One region of the Bacillus sp. JK74 genome, then DNA from elsewhere that is predicted to be linked to it. Evidence: predicted binding sites of a transcription regulator. Region 1 holds the regulator's gene; each other region holds the start of a gene.
What was found. The regulator Rex, encoded in region 1, represses fermentation and respiration genes when NADH is low (regulators of the CRP and FNR family bind a similar motif). The targets are predictions, from matches to a motif close to TTGTGAAATATTTCACAA.
Positions count from the first base shown of each region.

Region 2: a site for Rex is predicted at 1,116-1,133, ahead of ACWJJ5_RS03945 (cytochrome ubiquinol oxidase subunit I). Genes of this name have one in related genera too.
Region 3: a site for Rex is predicted at 1,726-1,743, ahead of ACWJJ5_RS03140 (nitrate reductase subunit alpha). Genes of this name have one in related genera too.

Region 1 is NZ_JBSJQB010000006.1:10,022-13,300, forward strand. It holds gene ACWJJ5_RS16000 (ABC-F family ATP-binding cassette domain-containing protein) at 1-1,113, opposite strand, end outside; gene moaC (cyclic pyranopterin monophosphate synthase MoaC) at 1,253-1,765, shown strand; gene ACWJJ5_RS16010 (redox-sensing transcriptional repressor Rex) at 1,762-2,409, shown strand; gene ACWJJ5_RS16015 (twin-arginine translocase TatA/TatE family subunit) at 2,428-2,598, shown strand; gene tatC (twin-arginine translocase subunit TatC) at 2,605-3,279, shown strand, end outside.
Region 2 is NZ_JBSJQB010000001.1:778,662-781,940, reverse strand. It holds gene ACWJJ5_RS03950 (2-hydroxycarboxylate transporter family protein) at 1-718, opposite strand, end outside; gene ACWJJ5_RS03945 (cytochrome ubiquinol oxidase subunit I) at 1,221-2,627, shown strand; gene cydB (cytochrome d ubiquinol oxidase subunit II) at 2,611-3,279, shown strand, end outside.
Region 3 is NZ_JBSJQB010000001.1:609,840-613,118, reverse strand. It holds gene ACWJJ5_RS03155 (Crp/Fnr family transcriptional regulator) at 1-262, shown strand, start outside; gene ACWJJ5_RS03150 (YwiC-like family protein) at 293-1,012, opposite strand; gene ACWJJ5_RS03145 (Crp/Fnr family transcriptional regulator) at 1,155-1,631, shown strand; gene ACWJJ5_RS03140 (nitrate reductase subunit alpha) at 1,808-3,279, shown strand, end outside.

The sequences.
Region 1 (3,279 bases):
TTTCAGCAAGGTTGATTTGCCGATTCCGTTCGGTCCGACGAGGGCGGCGCTTTCGCCTCTTGTAATGCCGAAGGTCAGGTTTTTCAAGAGCGGCGGCTGGCCGTCATAGCTGATGGAAACATCCTGTACACGCAGGACGTCGTTTCCGCTCTGTTTTGTAATGTCAAAACGGAAGGCGGCTGATTTTTCATCCCCGAGCGGCTTTGCCATGACGTCCATCCGTTCCAGCTGTTTTCGTCTGCTTTGGGCTCTTTTCGTTGTAGAAGCTCTGGCCAGATTGCGGTCGACAAAATCTTGAAGCTTGGCGATTTCGTCCTGCTGTTTTTCATACAGCTTCAGGTCTTTCTCATACTGCTCGGCTTTTTGTTCTAAATAGGCGCTGTAGTTGCCGAGGTATTTTTTGCTTTCTGTCCGGGAGACCTCGTACACTTGGCTGACGACTTTATCAAGAAAGTATCTGTCGTGGGAAACGATCAGGATTGCGCCTGAATATCCCTGTAAATAATGCTCAAGCCATGTAAGCGTATCGATGTCGAGATGGTTCGTCGGTTCATCCAGAATAAGCAGATCAGGCTGGGTCAGCAGCAGTTTTCCGAGCGCAAGCCTTGTTTTCTGACCGCCGCTCAGGCTTTGCACTTTCACGGAATCGTCAAATTTTCCGAAGCCGAGTCCGTGAAGGATAGATCGGACGTCCGCTTCATATTGGTAGCCGCCTTTATCCTTGAAATCCTGCTGAAGCCTGTCATAGGTTTTCATCAGCGTCTCAAGCTCCGCCGGGGCGGCCGTGGCCATCTTTTCTTCAATAGAGCGCATCTCTTTTTCCATTGCTTTCAGGAAATCAAAAACGCTCAGCAGTTCTTCTTTTATGGTAAGCTGGGATTCCAAGCCAGTGTGCTGGGCAAGATATCCCATCGTTAATTCTTTCGGTTTGATTAATTCACCCTTTTCATATGAAAGGTGACCTGCGATAATTTTAAGGAGAGTTGATTTGCCGGCTCCGTTTCTGCCTACTATGGCGATGCGATCCCGAGATCTGACTTCAAGCTTTATATTGTTTAAAATAGGATCAGCGCCAAAAGATTTGGATAGCTGATTAATTTGTAAGATCATCATATTATTTCACCTCTGTTATAATAAGTTAAGTGTAGCTTATCAACCTGCTGTCAGCAAACAATACATCAGAATTGGAACATTATAGGATAAGACATCAGGGAGAAAATAGTGTATGATCAGAAGTAAGGAGAGTTTAAATATGAATGGATTTTCTCATTTTAATGAAGAAGGCCGTGCCCGCATGGTGGATATAAGCGATAAATCTTCAACAGTCCGTACTGCCGCTGCGATATCCAGCGTACACATGAAACATGACGTGTACAGCAGAATCAAAAACCGCGAGATCGGAAAAGGAGACGTGCTGGCTGTCGCACAGGTGGCAGGAATTATGGCCGCAAAGCAGACGTCAGCGATTATCCCGATGTGCCACCCGCTTTCTTTAAGCAGCGTCGACATTTCATTCGGCTGGGAGGAAAAGGATTCCGAAGCCGTTCTTCATATACAGGCAAGCGTAAAAACGAAAGGGAGTACAGGTGTGGAAATGGAAGCGCTAACTTCCGCTTCAGTCTGCGCTTTGACCGTGTATGACATGTGCAAGGCGCTGGATAAAGGAATGGTCATCGGCCCGACCTGCCTCATGGAAAAAACAGGAGGCAAAAACGGTGATTTTAAAAGAGATGCATCTGAGTATAAAGTGGAGGACCAATCATGAACAAGGATCAATCAAAAATTCCACAGGCGACGGCAAAACGGCTGCCGCTTTATTATCGCTTTTTAAAGAATTTACACGCGTCAGGAAAGCAGCGCGTTTCATCAGCTGAACTGAGCGACGCGGTAAAAGTCGATTCGGCCACGATCCGCCGGGATTTTTCCTATTTCGGGGCGCTCGGCAAAAAAGGATACGGCTATAATGTGGATTACCTGCTGTCATTTTTCAGAAAAACACTGGATCAGGATGAAACGACGAACGTCATTTTGATCGGTGTCGGGAATTTAGGGACGGCGTTTCTTCACTATAATTTCACAAAAAATAATAACACAAAAATATCTATGGCTTTTGATGTGAATCAGAGTAAAATAGGAACTGAGGTAGGCGGTGTGCCTGTCTTTGATCTTGATGATTTAGAGCTTCACATAAAGGATGAACCCGTGGCGATTCTTACCGTTCCGGCGGTTGCCGCCCAGTCAATCACCGACCGGCTCGTGTCGCTCGGAATCAAGGGAATCCTTAACTTTACGCCGGCCCGTTTGAATGTGCCGGATCACATTCGAATTCATCATATAGATTTAGCAGTAGAGCTTCAATCATTGGTTTATTTCTTAAAGCATTATTCTGTTTTGGAAGAAATTGAATAGCGAAAGGAGGAGCTGCACATGATCGGTCCTGGAAGCCTGGCGGTTATCGGTGTGGTGGCGGTGATTATTTTCGGTCCGAAGAAGCTTCCCGAATTAGGAAAAGCGGCGGGGGACACGCTTCGTGAATTTAAGAACGCTACTAAGGGATTAGCCGGTGAAGAAGAGGAAAAAAAGAAAGAAGAACAGTAAGATAGGATGACGCGTATGAGAGTGAATCAAATGACGCTTGTGGAGCATATTGCCGAACTTCGGAAACGATTGCTGATTGTGGCGTTATCCTTTACGGTTTTCTTTATTGCCGGCTTTTTTCTGGCAAAACCTATCATTGTGTATCTTCAAAAAGCCGATGAAGTAAAAGAGCTCACCCTTAATGCTTTTAACCTGACGGATCCGCTGTTTATCTTTTTGCAGTTCGCGTTTATCATCGGCATCATTTTGACTTCGCCGATTATTCTCTATCAGATTTGGGCGTTTGTCAGTCCGGGTCTGTATGAGAAGGAGCGCAAAGTAACACTCAGCTATATTCCGATTTCGATCGTGCTGTTTGTCGGCGGTGTGTCGTTTTCTTATTATATTTTATTTCCGCTGGTCGTTGATTTTATGAAGCGGGTCTCGAATGACCTGGATGTCAACCAGGTAATCGGGATCACCGAGTACTTTCATTTTCTGCTGCAGCTGACGATTCCGTTCGGGCTGCTGTTTCAGATGCCGGTGCTGATCATGTTTTTAACGAGACTCGGTGTTATCACGCCGATGTTTTTATCGAAGATCAGGAAGTACGCATATTTTGTGCTGCTCGTGATCGCCGCGATGATTGCGCCGCCTGAGCTGCTGTCTCACTTGATGATTACCATTCCGCTTTGCATTTTA
Region 2 (3,279 bases), on a different contig from region 1:
TGACATTCAGCAAACCCGATAACATAATGGCGCACAGGCTGCCTAGCATGATGGACGGCAGCACAAGCGCAAAGGCGTCTCCCTGGGACATCGGCATAATATCGGAGTAGCCGATGGATAAAGGAATCGCGCCTTCACCGACACCCCCCGCCATAATCGGAACGACGATATAAAGCAGCGTGTGCTGAAAGCCGAGCCCGAGCAGCGTCCCGACACATAAGCCGACGATGGCGGCCGCGATCGAACCGGCGATCAGCGGAATAAAAATCTTAACGAAAGCTTTGACGAGCGTCTCTCTTTTCATCCCGAGAATACTGCCGACGACGATACCGGCAATAAATAGATAGAGAAAGTTGGAGCTTTCCGTGAATTCTGTTGTTGAAGTAATAATGTCTTTCGGAAGCAGGTGGTAGTAGACGACAGCGGATGGAATAAAGGTTGCGAGAATCGCAGGGCCGCCGATGGACCGCACGATCGGAATGGATTTTCCGATCTGGCCGAAGGTAAATCCGAAAAAACTCATGACGGCAATTGATGTCAGAATGTCGCTTTTTACATCACGGCTCATGACAAACACCGTAATAAGCAAGAAAAGCAGGATATAGATAGGAAGAGGAATAATGCCGATTCTTATATTCATTGCTCTGGCAAACCAGTTATCAGTCCGTTCCTGTTTTTGGATTGAATCCGTTTGCAATTTTGGTTGAAGTTCTCCCATGCTTGTTCCCCCAGTCGTTATGTAGTGAAAAAATATCCCCATTTAAAGTATACTAAAAAATTTAAATTGTTCATATATTATGAATTTACTAGAGGGCATGCTTTCTTCACATTTTCTTTCTCAAAACGGCGATTTGGCGGGCTTTTTCGACGAGAAAAGCATTTTGTTCGCCACACGAATAAAAAAGAGGTACGATAACAAAGGGACAAATATCCTAGGTGCTGACATAAAATCTCTACAAATCCGACAATAATCAGTCACAATTTCAGCCTGATTTTAGGTATATTGATCTTTTTTTTTGGGCTGAATCGTTGTAAAGTAATGATATTGAATCATTTCTATGACAGCCGCTGACCCCCAGGGTGTACAGGCTGATATTTCAATAGTTTTGACGAATTTGTGAAACATTGAGCAAATATATCATTTTTTGTGAAATACCGAGCAATGATTCCGCTATGTTTGTGAAATGTTGAGCAATTTACCAGATTGGAGGAAAAACATCATGAGTGAGTTGGTATTAGCCCGCATTCAATTTGCATCTACAACATTGTTTCACTTCTTGTTTGTGCCTATGTCTATCGGGCTTGTGTTTATGGTTGCTTTGATGGAGACGCTTTATGTTGTCAAAAAACAAGAGACCTATCTCAAAATGGCTAAATTTTGGGGGCATCTCTTTTTAATTAACTTTGCTGTCGGCGTCGTCACAGGGATTCTTCAGGAATTCCAGTTCGGATTGAACTGGTCTGATTATTCCCGTTTTGTCGGGGACGTATTTGGGGCTCCGCTTGCAATTGAAGCGCTTTTGGCGTTTTTTATGGAGTCTATTTTTATCGGATTATGGATTTTCGGCTGGGACCGTTTATCTAAAAAAGTGCATTTGCTTTGCATTTGGCTTGTATCCTTCGGAACGATTATGTCATCTTTCTGGATTTTGACGGCAAACTCATTCATGCAGGAGCCGGTAGGCTTTACGATTAAAAACGGCCGCGCGGAAATGAATGACTTCGGAGCGCTTTTGACAAACCCTCAGCTTTGGGTTGAATTCCCTCACGTCATTTTCGGAGCGCTTGCGACGGGGGCTTTCTTTATCGCCGGTGTCAGCGCATTTAAATTATTGAAGAAAAAAGAAGTGCCTTTCTTCCATAAATCTTTTAAGCTTTCGATGATTGTCGGTCTGATCGCCGGTATCGGTGTTGCGTTCAGCGGACACATGCAGGCTGAACATTTAATGGAATCGCAGCCGATGAAAATGGCCGCCAGTGAAGCGCTTTGGGATGACAGCGGTGATCCTGCCGCGTGGACGGCTTTTGCGAATATTGATACGAATAAAGAAAAAAACACATCAGAAATTTCAATTCCTTACGCACTGAGCTACTTGGCTTACCAGAAGTTCAGCGGCAGTGTGAAAGGGATGAAAACACTTCAAAAAGAATATGAAAAAACGTACGGAAAAGGCGACTATATCCCGCCTGTCAAAACGACGTTCTGGAGTTTCCGCATTATGGCGGGAGCGGGCGCGCTTATGATTTTTGCCGCGATTGCAGGCTTTATTCTGAACCGCCGCAAAAAGCTTCATACGAGCAAGTGGTATTTACGGGGCATGATCGCACTGATCGCATTCCCGTTCATTGCGAACTCTGCCGGATGGATTATGACTGAAATCGGCCGCCAGCCGTGGACGGTTATGGGGCAAATGACAACCGCACAATCCGTTTCGCCTAACGTAACGACGGGATCTCTGCTGTTTTCAATTATCGGTTTCGGCGTCATGTACTTGATTTTAGGCTCGCTGCTTGTCTTCCTATTCGTTCGTGAAATTAAAAAAGGTGCGGACCATGATGATCACAAGGATGTTCCTGTATCAACGGATCCGTTCAGTCAGGAGGTCTACCATGGGGTCACTTCATGATCTTTGGTTTGTACTCGTTTCAGTTTTGTTTGTCGGATTTTTCTTTTTAGAAGGTTTTGATTTCGGTGTCGGCATTTCGACCCGATTTCTTGGCCATAATGAATTAGAACGCAGAGTGCTGATTAACACCATCGGCCCGTTCTGGGATGCGAATGAGGTATGGCTGCTGACAGGTACGGGAGCGATCTTCGCGGCATTCCCGAACTGGTATGCGACGATGCTGAGCGGATATTATATTCCGTTTATCATCATCCTTCTTGCTTTAATGGGCCGCGGGGTGGCGTTTGAATTCCGCGGAAAAGTGAATCATTTAAAATGGGTCAAAACATGGGACTGGGTGATTTTCTTCGGCAGCCTTATCCCGCCGTTTGTATTCGGCCTGATCTTCACAAGCTTGTTCCGCGGCATGCCGATTGACGGCCATATGAATATGCATGCGGGTTTCTCAGATATTGTGAACGTGTATTCCGTCCTTGGCGGAGCAGCCGTCACCCTTCTTTCATTCCTGCACGGTTTAATGTTTGTCACACTGCGCACGATCGGTGATTTACAAGAGCGTGCGAGAAAAATGGCAAAACGCGTAATCGGTGTTATCTTTCTTGTTGTACTTGCTTTCTTTGCGATGTCTGCATACGATACGGATATGTTTACA
Region 3 (3,279 bases), on a different contig from region 1:
TTCCACCCTTATCCGCTTATCAAACAGCTACGGGGTGGAACGAAGTGACGGGATTCTGATTAACATTGTGCTGACAAATCAGGATTTGGCTAAGTTTTGCGCGGCGGCAAGGGAGAGCGTCAACCGCATGCTGGGAGACCTCCGCAAACAAGGGGTTATTTCGATAGACGAAACCGGAAAAATTATTTTGCACAAGCGGGACTATTTACGATGCGAGATCGAGTGTGAAAATTGTCCGCTTGAGATCTGCAATATTGACTGAAAAAACAAGGGCAGCCGATGTCCTTGTTTTTCAGCTTGTGATACATATACACATGACGGCGAAAAAGAAGCCGGCATTTACGATTTCCAGAATGCCGATCGTTTTCACCTGCCAGTCTCTTCCATGAAAAAACCAGGCCCGCAGACTGCTTGGGATAAAAGCGAGAAACGCCCAGCCTGCCCCGAGAAGAGCCGATAAAAAGGGGAGCAAGAGGTGATATCCCCACGACCAGTAAGCAAACCTTCTGTTTTTTCTCTCCCGTATGACCGATTTCACATAAAAAGAACTCCCGACAAAAAATAAAGCGGATTGCAAGAATAGAAACCAAGCCCAGCCGTCAAGGATTCCCGTTCCCAGCCAGCAGCTCGCAAGCCCGCCCGAACAAAAGAACAGAACACCCGCAATATCATTCGTGAGCGCCCGTTCGTTTTTTCGGCGGGCATAATGCGTATGTATGAGAAACAGCGGCAATAAAAAAACGCCGATCCAGACGAGCTGCGGCTTATGAAAGACAGAAATGATCAAAAAGCAGCAGGCTGGAAAACCGTAATACCATATCCACTTTTGATAAGGCTGAAGCTGTTTCTTTTTCAAAGCGAGCGAAACGGGATAAACCGTCAAGTAAAGGAACAGCCAGCCCAAAAAGAGCGGAATATGCCAGAAAACCGGGCCTCCCTTGACCATGCCGAGTAAAAATGGAATCAGCAGCATCGCCCATGCGCCGTGCTGCTTCGGAATCATCGCCTTCATCGAAACCCTCCTTTTTATTTCATTATAAATGCAGACACTCTCCTGATAAGTGACCTTTATCATACAAGCTGTGAAATACATCACTGCCGCGCGGGCTCAATCGGGCTACACTAAAGCTATCAATAGCACAGGAGGCTTTCCTATGAATCAGTGTGACTATTTATTATTTCTGAAACAACTTCCTATGTTTAATGAAGTGCCTCTGTCCATTGTCGAAACCTTGCTCAAAAACGGGACGTTTATCCGCGGCTCATCTGACCAATCTCCATCCTTTCTTCATTCACAATCCGTTTATATTGTATTAAAAGGCAATATCCGTTTTACGGACAGCAGGCTCCCTGAAGGGTCACAAACCGTTGCGCTGTTGGAAAAAGGCGATGTGTTTCCGATTGATGAAAAAGGCGGGCTCTCTTTATCGCCTTTTATCTCAGTCAATGCCTCACCGGATATTCTGGTACTCCATATTCCATATTCCGTATTTAAGCAAATGATGTCTTACCATCCGCGGCTGCAAATGAACTTTTTGGCGATGCTTCAGCAAAATGTCTTCTGTTCCTATCAGTTGTTTTTGAGGTATCTGCATACATCACGGGATGAAAACGCCGAACCCGGTTCTTAAACAGAACCGGTTTTTTTGATGACGCGGGCGTCCCTATATCGTTTGAAAATCCTTCCTGCTGCTCTGTGTGAACGTTTTGTGAAAAAAGCAGAGTGTGTGACATAGTTCACAAGGTGATGCGCCGTCTCTGTTTATAGTGTACATAGCATCACCTGACTCGGAAGGAGTGAACGATCATGAAGAAAAAGAAAATGAGTCCGTTGCTCAGGAGATTAAACTATTTTTCTCCTATCGAACATCATTCAAATCATCATAGCCAAACGACAAGCGAAGATCGTGATTGGGAGAATGTATACAGAAACAGATGGCAGTACGACAAAGTCGTTCGCTCCACCCACGGCGTCAACTGCACGGGTTCTTGCAGCTGGAATATTTATGTGAAAAACGGAATTGTCACGTGGGAAGGACAAAACTTGAATTATCCATCAACAGGCCCGGATATGCCTGATTTCGAACCGAGAGGCTGTCCGCGGGGGGCCAGTTTTTCTTGGTACATCTACAGCCCGCTCCGTGTGAAATATCCATATGTGCGAGGTGTGCTGATCAATTTGTGGCGGGAAGCGTTGCAGACGCATCAAAATCCGCTGGATGCCTGGAAATCGATCGTTGAAAACCCTGAAAAAGCGAAGTCCTATAAACAGGCAAGAGGGAAAGGCGGCTTTGTCCGCGCGGAATGGCCGGAAGTGCTGAAGCTGATTTCAGCCTCTCTGCTGTATACAGTGATGAAATACGGGCCTGACCGGAATGTCGGTTTTTCTCCGATCCCGGCGATGTCCATGATCAGCCACGCATCAGGTTCGCGATTCATGTCTTTAATCGGCGGCCCAATGCTCAGTTTTTATGACTGGTATGCGGATCTCCCGCCGGCATCCCCGCAAATTTGGGGCGACCAGACGGACGTTCCGGAAAGCAGTGATTGGTACAATTCAGGCTATATCATCACATGGGGCTCCAACGTTCCGTTAACGAGAACGCCTGATGCGCATTTTCTGGCGGAAGCCCGCTATAAAGGCGCCAAGGTCATTTCAATCAGTCCCGATTTTGCGGAGTCCTCAAAGTTCGCGGATGACTGGCTCAGTATCCGCCAAGGGACTGACGGGGCGCTTGCGATGGCGATGGGTCACGTCATTCTGCAGGAATTTTACGTGAATCAAGAGACGGAACGTTTTATTGAGTACGCGAAGCAATACACTGATTTTCCATTTCTCGTCACCTTATCAAAAGAAAATGGCGTATACACAGCGGGGCGGTTTTTGCATGCGAAAGACATCGGGCGGCAGACAAAGCATGATCAGTGGAAGCCGGCGGTCTGGAATGAACAGACAGGTGCGTTTGCCATACCGCAAGGAACAATGGGCTCCCGCTGGGACGGGCAGCAGAAATGGAATCTGCACATGATCGACGAAGACACCGGGGAACAGATCGAGCCCCGTCTCACCGTGCTCGGAATAGAGGACGAAATCGGCTCGGTGTGCATTCCGTATTTTTCAAATGACGGAAACAAAGTGCTTGAGCGGAATCTTCCTATTAAAAAATTGGATCTGAATGGTGAAGAGACGTACGTCACGACCGTGTTTGACTTGATATTGGCAAACTACGGCGTGAACCGGGGCATCGGCGGACAATCAGCCGCATCCTATGATGATCC